Regions from separate parts of the Cytobacillus firmus genome, predicted to be linked through region 2. Evidence: a T-box and tRNA genes for the amino acid it is inferred to sense, from the RefSeq annotation. Region 2 holds a T-box; the other regions hold tRNA genes.

Region 1 (3,736 bases), 1.5 Mb from region 2:
CGCACCGCTGGTGTACCAGTTGTCTTGCCAAAGGCATCGCTGGGTAGCTATGTGCGGAAGGGATAAGTGCTGAAAGCATCTAAGCATGAAGCCCCCCTCGAGATGAGATTTCCCATAGCGTCAAGCTAGTAAGATCCCTGAAAGATGATCAGGTTGATAGGTCAGAGGTGGAAGCGTGGCGACACGTGGAGCTGACTGATACTAATCGATCGAGGACTTAACCAAGTCATTGGTGAATACTCGGCAAACACTTCTTCATGCATTATCTAGTTTTGAGGGAATGAAAAAATGAAATTTCCTCTTGAAAAATCCTGAAAAGACGGTATAATAAAACTTGTCTTTGAAAAATAGTCTGGTGGCGATAGCGAGAAGGTCACACCCGTTCCCATACCGAACACGGAAGTTAAGCTTCTCAGCGCCGATGGTAGTTAGGGGCTGTCCCCTTGTGAGAGTAGGACGCTGCCGGGCATTAATAATGGAGGATTAGCTCAGCTGGGAGAGCATCTGCCTTACAAGCAGAGGGTCGGCGGTTCGATCCCGTCATCCTCCACCATTAATTTAAATGTACAAGCTGCCGGTGTAGCTCAATTGGTAGAGCAACTGACTTGTAATCAGTAGGTTGGGGGTTCAAGTCCTCTCGCCGGCACCACTTCAATTCTTTTTATAGAATATGAGCCATTAGCTCAGTCGGTAGAGCATCTGACTTTTAATCAGAGGGTCGAAGGTTCGAGTCCTTCATGGCTCACCATTTTTAATTTCATATTGCGGGTGTGGCGGAATTGGCAGACGCACCAGACTTAGGATCTGGCGCCGCAAGGCGTGGGGGTTCGACTCCCTTCACCCGCACCATTTTTTATGCGGAAGTAGTTCAGTGGTAGAACATCACCTTGCCAAGGTGGGGGTCGCGGGTTCGAATCCCGTCTTCCGCTCCATTTATTGCCGGGGTGGCGGAACTGGCAGACGCACAGGACTTAAAATCCTGCGGTAGGTGACTACCGTACCGGTTCGATTCCGGTCCTCGGCACCAGTAGAATTTAATAATGCGCCCGTAGCTCAATTGGATAGAGCGTTTGACTACGGATCAAAAGGTTAGGGGTTCGACTCCTCTCGGGCGCGCCATTATTAACGGGGAGTAGCTCAGCTTGGTAGAGCACTTGGTTTGGGACCAAGGGGTCGCAGGTTCGAATCCTGTCTTCCCGACCATTAATCTTTGGGGCCTTAGCTCAGCTGGGAGAGCGCCTGCTTTGCACGCAGGAGGTCAGCGGTTCGATCCCGCTAGGCTCCACCATAATTATTTTAGTATTTTGGCGGTGTAGCTCAGCTGGCTAGAGCGTACGGTTCATACCCGTGAGGTCGGGGGTTCGATCCCCTCCGCCGCTACCATTTAACTAAACAATGCTGGACCTTTAGCTCAGCTGGTTAGAGCAGACGGCTCATAACCGTCCGGTCGTAGGTTCGAGTCCTACAAGGTCCACCACTTTTCATTATTCGGAGGAATACCCAAGTCCGGCTGAAGGGATCGGTCTTGAAAACCGACAGGCGGGTCAAACCGCGCAGGGGTTCGAATCCCCTTTCCTCCTCCATATTTTATTCTTAATAATATTATCGCGGGGTGGAGCAGTCCGGTAGCTCGTCGGGCTCATAACCCGAAGGTCGCAGGTTCAAATCCTGCCCCCGCAATCTGGTCCGGTAGTTCAGTTGGTTAGAATGCCTGCCTGTCACGCAGGAGGTCGCGGGTTCGAGTCCCGTCCGGACCGCCATTTTTTTACAATATAAATGAATTTATGGCTCAGTAGCTCAGTCGGTAGAGCAAAGGACTGAAAATCCTTGTGTCGGCGGTTCGATTCCGTCCTGAGCCACCATTTCATAACTTTATGCGGGTGTAGTTTAGTGGTAAAACCTCAGCCTTCCAAGCTGATGATGAGGGTTCGATTCCCTTCACCCGCTCCAAAATGGGCCTATAGCTCAGCTGGTTAGAGCGCACGCCTGATAAGCGTGAGGTCGATGGTTCGAGTCCATTTAGGCCCACCATTTTATTTTATTGTTCCGCAGTAGCTCAGTGGTAGAGCATTCGGCTGTTAACCGAACGGTCGTAGGTTCGAATCCTACCTGCGGAGCCATATATGGGGAAGTACTCAAGTGGCTGAAGAGGCGCCCCTGCTAAGGGTGTAGGTCGGGTAACCGGCGCGAGGGTTCAAATCCCTCCTTCTCCGCCATATTGGCCCCTTGGTCAAGCGGTTAAGACACCGCCCTTTCACGGCGGTAACACGGGTTCGAATCCCGTAGGGGTCATACAAAAAAGCTGTCAACAATTTGTTGGCAGCTTTTTTGTTGTCTATGTTTGTATTTGTGTAACTCTGCTTTACAGTTCATTTCTGCTCCTGGTTAATCAAATTTCTCTTCTTCCCTGCTTAATCTATTGCCGGGATTATTCAAATCAATATCAGAAGATATTCCCGTATAGGGGCCTCTAAACATATCACCAGTGGCCATAATCTTTCCATCCGGTGCTTCAAATAGTGGGATCCTTATTTCCTTTTTGGATGCCTCATTCAATAAAAACTCCTCTTCTTTATTGCCCAAAATATTATTCTCCTTTCATTTTTTGCTTGCATATTTTGTTTTATTTTGTCTAAGTTTACCGGAGATTATGTCGAAGGCTGTAAAAATGGGGAAAATGCTATCGTATATTAGCGGAATATGAACGTTGTTGTCATAAAATTAAAAAAACTTTTACAAGGACTTTTCAAAGGTGCATCGAATATAACAGGAAAGTCAAAAGAAACGAGACTGGGTGGGGAGAAGGATGGTAGTGGATACTTTGTTTCCAACCGATTATCAGCTGCATTTGTTCCATGAAGGGACGCTTTATGAGAGTCACCAGTTATTTGGAGCACATGTAGTTTCAGACGGAGGAGCAGTGATTACCCGTTTTTGTGTATGGGCACCGAATGCTGAAATTATCAGATTAGTCGGTGATTTTAATGATTGGAATGGAGAAGGCTACACCTTACATAGAGTGAATAAGGAAGGTGTCTGGATTATTCAGCTGGATGGAAACATGGAAGGTGCCTTGTATAAGTATGAAATTACTACAAAGAAAGGAGCTATGCTTTTAAAGGCTGATCCTTATAGTTTTTTTTCAGAAGTAAGGCCGAATACAGCTTCTAAAGTATATTCGCTGGACGGGTATCAGTGGAATGACAGCAAATGGATGCAAAAAAAAGAAAAGAAGGCTATTTTTACAGAGCCTGCGGTCATTTATGAGGTCCATCTTGGTTCGTGGAAGCAAAAAGAATCGGGCAGTCCCTATACGTACCGGGAGCTTGCAGGGGAATTAATACCTTATGTGGTGGAGCATGGGTTTACACATATAGAATTGCTTCCTCTAATTGAGCATCCGCTCGACGCTTCCTGGGGCTATCAGGGAACAGGTTATTACTCGGTTACCAGCCGTTATGGCAGTCCGCATGATTTTATGTATTTTGTTGATCAATGCCACCAGCATGGTGTTGGGGTGATTCTGGACTGGGTGCCGGGGCACTTCTGCAAAGATGCCCATGGCCTTTATCAGTTTGATGGTTCGTATTTGTATGAGTATGAAACAGAAGGTGACAGAGAGAACCGGGTATGGGGAACTGCCAATTTTGATCTCGGCAAAAATGAAGTGCAGAGTTTCCTTATTTCCAACGCTGTTTTTTGGATGGAGAAATACCATATTGACGGCTTCAGGGTT
Region 2 (3,736 bases):
AGCATCGATTGAATTGCCATCATCCGCTTCACTGGAAAAAACAAATGCCATCTCACTGAAGGTGGAAGAGATGCTGGATGAGCAGAAAGAAGCGGCAGATGTCACAGCCGCTATAGGAGCCCGGGATTTTGCCACAGGACTGCGGCTTGAAAACAAAGCAAGCTATTTTGTTAACTTAGAAGATAATGTAAATGTGGAGAAAACGATTAAATCAATTGAAAGTAAAATAGAAGATATCTCAGAAGAGGAAAACGCTGATTTGAAGATTAGTGTCCAGGAGCTGGAAACAGGCGGGCCTCCTTCGAATAATAACGTGGATATCGACTTATTTTCCAATGATTTAGAGGCGCTGCAGAAGGCTTCCAAGCAAGTGGAAGAGTATATGCAGGAAAATAATGACCTGAAATATATTACCAACAATTTCAGTGAAAAGCAAAAACAATTTTTAGTGGAAATAGATTCTGAGAAAGCTAGTGAATATGGTTTGTCAGGATTTCAGATTCTTGGAACTGTCAGCGATCAGACGAAGCCCGTGAATGTTGGGACGCTGCTGCTCGATGATAAGGAGCAGGAGGTTCAGCTGTCCTTTGATAAAGAACTCGGGTCAAAAGATGAATTAGAAGAGGTTACTCTATTTTCTCAAAGAGGACCAGTCCCTCTTTCAGAGGTGGCTGAGGTAAAGGAAATCGATACCTTCACATCGATTCAGAAACTGGACAGCAAGGTTTATGCCCGTGTTTCAGGCCAGGTAAAAGGAAATGATGTGCAGGCAGTATCATCAGAGGTAAAGGCGGGAGTGGAAAAGCTTGATCTGCCGGATGGAGTATCCTTAACGAGCGGCGGAGGCAACGATGAAACAGTGGAGATTTTCCAATCACTGGGGATTTCCATTCTTGTGGCAATCGGGCTTGTGTATTTAACCATGCTGATTACCTTTGGTAAAGCCCGTATTCCATTTATTATCCTTTCATCACTTATCTTTGTTCCTATTGGTTCGCTTGTATCACTTTACATGATTAATGAGCCTCTTTCTGTAAGTGTGATGATTGGCTTCCTGATGCTGATTGGAATCGTCACAACGAATGCGATTGTGCTTGTCGACCGGATCGGGCAGAACAGAACGAAAGGTTTGCCTATTAGAGAGTCGTTAGTTGAAGCAGGGAAAACAAGGTTACGACCAATTTTAATGACGGCATTTGCGACAATTGCGGCATTAATCCCGCTGGCTTTGACCACCTCATCAGGAACACTTATTTCAAAGGGCCTTGCGGTAACGGTCATTGGCGGTTTAACATCATCCACACTGCTGACGTTAATAATTGTTCCTGTTGTGTATGAATTATTTTTCCTGAAAACGTCTAAGATAGAGAGAAGAGCTGAGGGGAAATAGGATGGAGGGAACACTCCATCAGGAATTTATTTCTGCGTGTATTGAATTACTCATCACAAGTTGGTATATTATCATATATATGTAATCAATGATGTGATCAAGTAAATAAGGATTGTGAAACAGAAAATATAGCCTGGGCTGAGAGCTATATCACCACTCCTTATTGAAACCTGCCACGGAGATGTTAGGAAAAAGCTAACCGGGTCGTTTCGTTATTAACGATTAGAGGGCTTTAGATTTTGTAAAAGCCGAACTAAGGTGGTACCGCGTCTATTAGCATAAAGACGTCCTTTTGAAGGACTCTTTATGCTTTTTTTATTCTTAAAAAGTATTTTCAGGAGGAAAAGAAGATGTCTCAAAACACCAACAACTTTTCAAAATGGTATCTGGAAACGATACAAAAAGCAGATTTATTTGATTACACCCCTGTTCGCGGGTGTATCGCCTTTAAGCCTGATGGCTATGAAATTTGGGAGCATATTCAGGCAGAGATGGATAAGCGTTTTAAGGAAACCGGCCACCGCAATGCCTATTTTCCGATGCTGATTCCGGAGAACTTTTTTCAAAAGGAAAAGGATCACATTGAAGGATTTTCGCCGGAGCTTCCGTGGATCACAGAAGCGGCAGGAGAGAAGCTTGAGGAGCGTCTGGCACTGCGCCCAACTTCTGAAACGATGATTGGACATTTGTATTCCGATTGGATTAAAAGCTACCGGGATCTGCCGGTCTTAATCAATCAATGGGCGAATGTATTCCGCTGGGAGAAGAAAACACTTCCTTTCATCCGCACGTCAGAATTTTTATGGCAGGAAGGCCACACAGCTCATGTGGACGAAGAAGAAGCGCGCAAGGAAACGATGCAGATGCTCGAGATTTATAAAGAAGTGGTAGAAGGCTTGCTTGCCATTCCTGTGTATGATGGGCAAAAAACACCATCCGAGCGCTTTGCAGGTGCGGTTGATACGTTCTCCATTGAAGCGATGATGAAGGATGGAAAAGCGGTACAGGCGGGAACTTCCCATTACTTGGGCACAAAGTTTGCGGAAGCTTTTGATATCAAATATTTGAACAAAGAAAATAAACATACTTTTGTCCATACAACATCATGGGGTACATCCACACGGTTAATCGGCTCTGTCATCATGGTTCATGGTGATGAACAAGGCCTTGTTCTCCCTCCAAGAGTAGCACCGACTCAAGTCGTGCTGATTCCAGTCGGCCCATGGAAAAAGAACCCTGCGATTATGGAGAAATTAGATGAAGTGTTTGCTGCATTAAAGGCGGAAGGAATCCGTGTACGCCTTGATGATTCCGATCAATCACCAGGCTATAAATTTAATGAGTGGGAGCTAAAAGGCGTGCCTGTCCGCATAGAGCTTGGCCCTCGTGATTTAGACCAAAATCAATGCTTAATGAAGGCGCGTGATCTTGGTGATAAAGTGGCCGTACCGCTTGATTCGATTATAGAAAGCATCAAAAATGAGCTTGAAACGATGCAGACTCGTTTATTAGAGAAAGCTAAAGCATTCCGTGAAGAGCATTCACACACACATATCGATACTATCGAGCAATTAGAACAGCACATTGCCCAATCTGAACAAAATGATGCCATCCCAGGCTGGATCTTAGCCGGATGGTGCGGTGATGATGCCTGTGAAGAAAGTGTAAAAGAAAAAACGAAATTCACGACACGGAACATCCCGTTCAACCCGCCGGCAACGAAAGATACCTGCATCCATTGTGGAAAAGAAGCGAAGCATACGGTTTGGTTTGCGCGGGCTTACTAAACCTGGAATGTGAAATATAACGTGATCTTTCAGAGTCAATTGTTTTTAGGGCCGCCTCATTCAGGCGGCCTATTTCTTATGGTTTCAAAGCAAATTTTTTTAATCTGGATATTGTGTTATAATCAAAAATATCTAAAAATTTAGATAACGAAAGAGGAGAGCCGCTTGAATCAAACCTTATTAATTATTGATGCCCAGCAAGAGTTAATCGATGGGAATCTGGAAGAAAGTGCAGTTATTAATAAAGAGCACCTTCTTGGGAATATCAATTTAGTGATTGATAAAGCAAAACAATCAGGTGTTCCAGTTGTCTTTGTAAGGGATTTAGATGTTGCGAAAGGGAAAGGAAAAGGATTTCAGGTACACGAAGAAATTATTGTGCCTGCAGAAACAAAGTACTTTGATAAAGCGGCAACCAATTCTTTTCATGGAACGGGACTCCTGGATCACCTGAAATCTCAAAAGGTCAAGCATGTTGTAATAATGGGATGCAAAACCCAGCACTGTATAGACAGTGCAGTGAGAACCGCAACTATTAATGGATTGGATGTCACATTAG
Region 3 (3,736 bases), 360 kb from region 2:
TATTTTAATTCACGCCTAAAATCGACTGGCGGAAGATATATGCTGAATTCACATCATGTTGAAATTAACAAAAAGTATTATGAGCAGCTTGGACCTGAAGAATTAGTGGGAATTATTAAGCACGAGCTCTGTCATTATCATTTGCACTTAGAGGGAAAAGGATATAAACATCGTGATCAGGATTTCAGACTTTTAATGAAGAAAGTGGGAGCACCCCGATTTTGTTCAGCTTTGCCTGATCGCCCTAAAACAAAAAAATCCGTTAAGATTCTTGTTTATGTGTGCAAAGAATGCGGCCAAATTTATCAGAGAAAAAGAAAAGTTGATACGAAGAAATATGTCTGCGGTAAATGCAAAGGAAAATTAGTGTTCAAAAAAGAATTGACATTAGATTAAGTACGCTTTATATTTAATAATTGTCGCAGGTCAATACAGGACAAGCGGCTAATAAATTCTTCTAAAAAGATGCTTGACTTTTATAGTCCGCGTCCTTATAATATGAAGAGTCGATAAGATGTTAGCTGTTTTATTGATCAGTTTATTATTATTCCGCAGTAGCTCAGTGGTAGAGCATTCGGCTGTTAACCGAACGGTCGCAGGTTCGAATCCTGCCTGCGGAGCCATATTTGGGGAAGTACTCAAGTGGCTGAAGAGGCGCCCCTGCTAAGGGTGTAGGTCGCGTAAGCGGCGCGAGGGTTCAAATCCCTCCTTCTCCGCCAGAAAATTCTAACAATGGCCCGTTGGTCAAGCGGTTAAGACACCGCCCTTTCACGGCGGTAACACGGGTTCGAATCCCGTACGGGTCACTTTTTTTATTTCCGACGGTTTTTATGGATGGTCCCGTGGTGTAGCGGTTAACATGCCTGCCTGTCACGCAGGAGATCGCGGGTTCGATTCCCGTCGGGACCGCCATTTGTTATTGGGCTATAGCCAAGCGGTAAGGCACCGGACTTTGACTCCGTCACTCGCAGGTTCGAATCCTGCTAGCCCAGCCATTTTTAATGAGCCATTAGCTCAGTCGGTAGAGCATCTGACTTTTAATCAGAGGGTCGAAGGTTCGAGTCCTTCATGGCTCACCATATTAAATTTTATATGCGGGTGTGGCGGAATTGGCAGACGCACCAGACTTAGGATCTGGCGCCGCAAGGCGTGGGGGTTCGACTCCCTTCACCCGCACCATTAATTACCATTGAATTAAGTATCTCGTTTTGGTATGATGTTACTTGTCGCTTTATTAAGCGGTCGTGGCGGAATGGCAGACGCGCTAGGTTGAGGGCCTAGTGGGGGCAACCCCGTGGAGGTTCAAGTCCTCTCGGCCGCACCAAAAAAGTTATTGACATTTGAATTTAAGATCGTTATAATATAAGAGTTGCTTTAAAAGATGCGCCCGTAGCTCAATTGGATAGAGCGTTTGACTACGGATCAAAAGGTTAGGGGTTCGACTCCTCTCGGGCGCGCCATTATACGGGGAGTAGCTCAGCTTGGTAGAGCACTTGGTTTGGGACCAAGGGGTCGCAGGTTCGAATCCTGTCTTCCCGACCATTCGGGAAATAACAATTCTATATGCGGGTGTAGTTTAGTGGTAAAACCTCAGCCTTCCAAGCTGATGATGAGGGTTCGATTCCCTTCACCCGCTCCAAACTTACTGATTGATCTTTGAAAACTGAACGAACAAAACGTCAACGTTTAAATCATTAGTCTTTTTCGAAAAGACAACTCGAGCTTAATCAACTCTTATATGGAGAGTTTGATCCTGGCTCAGGACGAACGCTGGCGGCGTGCCTAATACATGCAAGTCGAGCGGACAGATGGGAGCTTGCTCCCTGAAGTCAGCGGCGGACGGGTGAGTAACACGTGGGCAACCTGCCTGTAAGACTGGGATAACTCCGGGAAACCGGGGCTAATACCGGATAACTCTTTTCCTCACATGAGGAAAAGCTGAAAGATGGTTTCGGCTATCACTTACAGATGGGCCCGCGGCGCATTAGCTAGTTGGTGAGGTAACGGCTCACCAAGGCCACGATGCGTAGCCGACCTGAGAGGGTGATCGGCCACACTGGGACTGAGACACGGCCCAGACTCCTACGGGAGGCAGCAGTAGGGAATCTTCCGCAATGGACGAAAGTCTGACGGAGCAACGCCGCGTGAGTGATGAAGGTTTTCGGATCGTAAAACTCTGTTGTCAGGGAAGAACAAGTACCGGAGTAACTGCCGGTACCTTGACGGTACCTGACCAGAAAGCCACGGCTAACTACGTGCCAGCAGCCGCGGTAATACGTAGGTGGCAAGCGTTGTCCGGAATTATTGGGCGTAAAGCGCGCGCAGGCGGTTCCTTAAGTCTGATGTGAAAGCCCCCGGCTCAACCGGGGAGGGTCATTGGAAACTGGGGAACTTGAGTGCAGAAGAGAAGAGTGGAATTCCACGTGTAGCGGTGAAATGCGTAGAGATGTGGAGGAACACCAGTGGCGAAGGCGACTCTTTGGTCTGTAACTGACGCTGAGGCGCGAAAGCGTGGGGAGCAAACAGGATTAGATACCCTGGTAGTCCACGCCGTAAACGATGAGTGCTAAGTGTTAGAGGGTTTCCGCCCTTTAGTGCTGCAGCAAACGCATTAAGCACTCCGCCTGGGGAGTACGGCCGCAAGGCTGAAACTCAAAGGAATTGACGGGGGCCCGCACAAGCGGTGGAGCATGTGGTTTAATTCGAAGCAACGCGAAGAACCTTACCAGGTCTTGACATCTCCTGACAACCCTAGAGATAGGGCGTTCCCCTTCGGGGGACAGGATGACAGGTGGTGCATGGTTGTCGTCAGCTCGTGTCGTGAGATGTTGGGTTAAGTCCCGCAACGAGCGCAACCCTTGATCTTAGTTGCCAGCATTCAGTTGGGCACTCTAAGGTGACTGCCGGTGACAAACCGGAGGAAGGTGGGGATGACGTCAAATCATCATGCCCCTTATGACCTGGGCTACACACGTGCTACAATGGATGGTACAAAGGGCTGCGAGACCGCGAGGTTAAGCGAATCCCATAAAACCATTCTCAGTTCGGATTGCAGGCTGCAACTCGCCTGCATGAAGCCGGAATCGCTAGTAATCGCGGATCAGCATGCCGCGGTGAATACGTTCCCGGGCCTTGTACACACCGCCCGTCACACCACGAGAGTTTGTAACACCCGAAGTCGGTGGGGTAACCTTTTGGAGCCAGCCGCCTAAGGTGGGACAGATGATTGGGGTGAAGTCGTAACAAGGTAGCCGTATCGGAAGGTGCGGCTGGATCACCTCCTTTCTAAGGAATATTTACAAGAAACGTGACGTTCTTTGTTCGTTCAGTTTTGAGAGTTCAATCTCTCAATGAAAGATTCGTTCTTTGAAAACTAGATAATGATTATGAAGAAGCAATAACCGAGTAATCGCCATTTTAGTGAATTCTCTCTATGTTAAATAGAGTTAAAAACCTTTGATACTGTTCATCTTCGATGAACCTGTCAAATACGGTTAAGTTAGAAAGGGCGCACGGTGAATGCCTTGGCACTAGGAGCCGATGAAGGACGGTACTAACACCGATATGCTTCGGGGAGCTGTAAGTAAGCTTTGATCCGGAGATTTCCGAATGGGGAAACCCCCTATCCGTAATGGGATAGGATCCTTATCTGAATACATAGGGTATGGAAGGCAGACCCGGGGAACTGAAACATCTAAGTACCCGGAGGAAGAGAAAGCAAACGCGATTCCCTGAG

What was found. The T-box of region 2 lies ahead of proS (proline--tRNA ligase). A T-box ahead of a tRNA ligase gene usually reads a tRNA of that ligase, here a tRNA-Pro.
Region 1: it has a tRNA-Pro gene. The T-box ahead of proS (proline--tRNA ligase) is inferred to sense a tRNA for this amino acid. The anticodon was not compared.
Region 3: it has a tRNA-Pro gene. The T-box ahead of proS (proline--tRNA ligase) is inferred to sense a tRNA for this amino acid. The anticodon was not compared.

What each region holds. Positions count from the first base shown of each region.
Region 1 is NZ_CP098323.1:4,105,142-4,108,877, reverse strand. Features, by position in the region: rRNA gene NAF01_RS20790 (23S ribosomal RNA) at 1-225, shown strand, start outside; rRNA gene rrf (5S ribosomal RNA) at 352-468, shown strand; tRNA gene NAF01_RS20780 (tRNA-Val) at 478-553, shown strand; tRNA gene NAF01_RS20775 (tRNA-Thr) at 574-649, shown strand; tRNA gene NAF01_RS20770 (tRNA-Lys) at 673-748, shown strand; tRNA gene NAF01_RS20765 (tRNA-Leu) at 765-849, shown strand; tRNA gene NAF01_RS20760 (tRNA-Gly) at 858-932, shown strand; tRNA gene NAF01_RS20755 (tRNA-Leu) at 939-1,027, shown strand; tRNA gene NAF01_RS20750 (tRNA-Arg) at 1,043-1,119, shown strand; tRNA gene NAF01_RS20745 (tRNA-Pro) at 1,127-1,203, shown strand; tRNA gene NAF01_RS20740 (tRNA-Ala) at 1,213-1,288, shown strand; tRNA gene NAF01_RS20735 (tRNA-Met) at 1,307-1,383, shown strand; tRNA gene NAF01_RS20730 (tRNA-Ile) at 1,401-1,477, shown strand; tRNA gene NAF01_RS20725 (tRNA-Ser) at 1,491-1,583, shown strand; tRNA gene NAF01_RS20720 (tRNA-Met) at 1,607-1,680, shown strand; tRNA gene NAF01_RS20715 (tRNA-Asp) at 1,684-1,760, shown strand; tRNA gene NAF01_RS20710 (tRNA-Phe) at 1,787-1,862, shown strand; tRNA gene NAF01_RS20705 (tRNA-Gly) at 1,877-1,950, shown strand; tRNA gene NAF01_RS20700 (tRNA-Ile) at 1,955-2,031, shown strand; tRNA gene NAF01_RS20695 (tRNA-Asn) at 2,046-2,120, shown strand; tRNA gene NAF01_RS20690 (tRNA-Ser) at 2,126-2,216, shown strand; tRNA gene NAF01_RS20685 (tRNA-Glu) at 2,221-2,292, shown strand; gene NAF01_RS20680 (hypothetical protein) at 2,386-2,583, opposite strand; gene glgB (1,4-alpha-glucan branching enzyme) at 2,807-3,736, shown strand, end outside.
Region 2 is NZ_CP098323.1:616,079-619,814, forward strand. Features, by position in the region: gene NAF01_RS03320 (efflux RND transporter permease subunit) at 1-1,390, shown strand, start outside; T-box leader at 1,470-1,685, shown strand; gene proS (proline--tRNA ligase) at 1,741-3,177, shown strand; gene NAF01_RS03330 (cysteine hydrolase family protein) at 3,343-3,736, shown strand, end outside.
Region 3 is NZ_CP098323.1:260,976-264,711, forward strand. Features, by position in the region: gene NAF01_RS01415 (SprT family protein) at 1-396, shown strand, start outside; tRNA gene NAF01_RS01420 (tRNA-Asn) at 549-623, shown strand; tRNA gene NAF01_RS01425 (tRNA-Ser) at 629-719, shown strand; tRNA gene NAF01_RS01430 (tRNA-Glu) at 735-806, shown strand; tRNA gene NAF01_RS01435 (tRNA-Asp) at 837-912, shown strand; tRNA gene NAF01_RS01440 (tRNA-Gln) at 921-995, shown strand; tRNA gene NAF01_RS01445 (tRNA-Lys) at 1,004-1,079, shown strand; tRNA gene NAF01_RS01450 (tRNA-Leu) at 1,095-1,179, shown strand; tRNA gene NAF01_RS01455 (tRNA-Leu) at 1,239-1,324, shown strand; tRNA gene NAF01_RS01460 (tRNA-Arg) at 1,384-1,460, shown strand; tRNA gene NAF01_RS01465 (tRNA-Pro) at 1,466-1,542, shown strand; tRNA gene NAF01_RS01470 (tRNA-Gly) at 1,566-1,639, shown strand; rRNA gene NAF01_RS01475 (16S ribosomal RNA) at 1,736-3,285, shown strand; rRNA gene NAF01_RS01480 (23S ribosomal RNA) at 3,493-3,736, shown strand, end outside.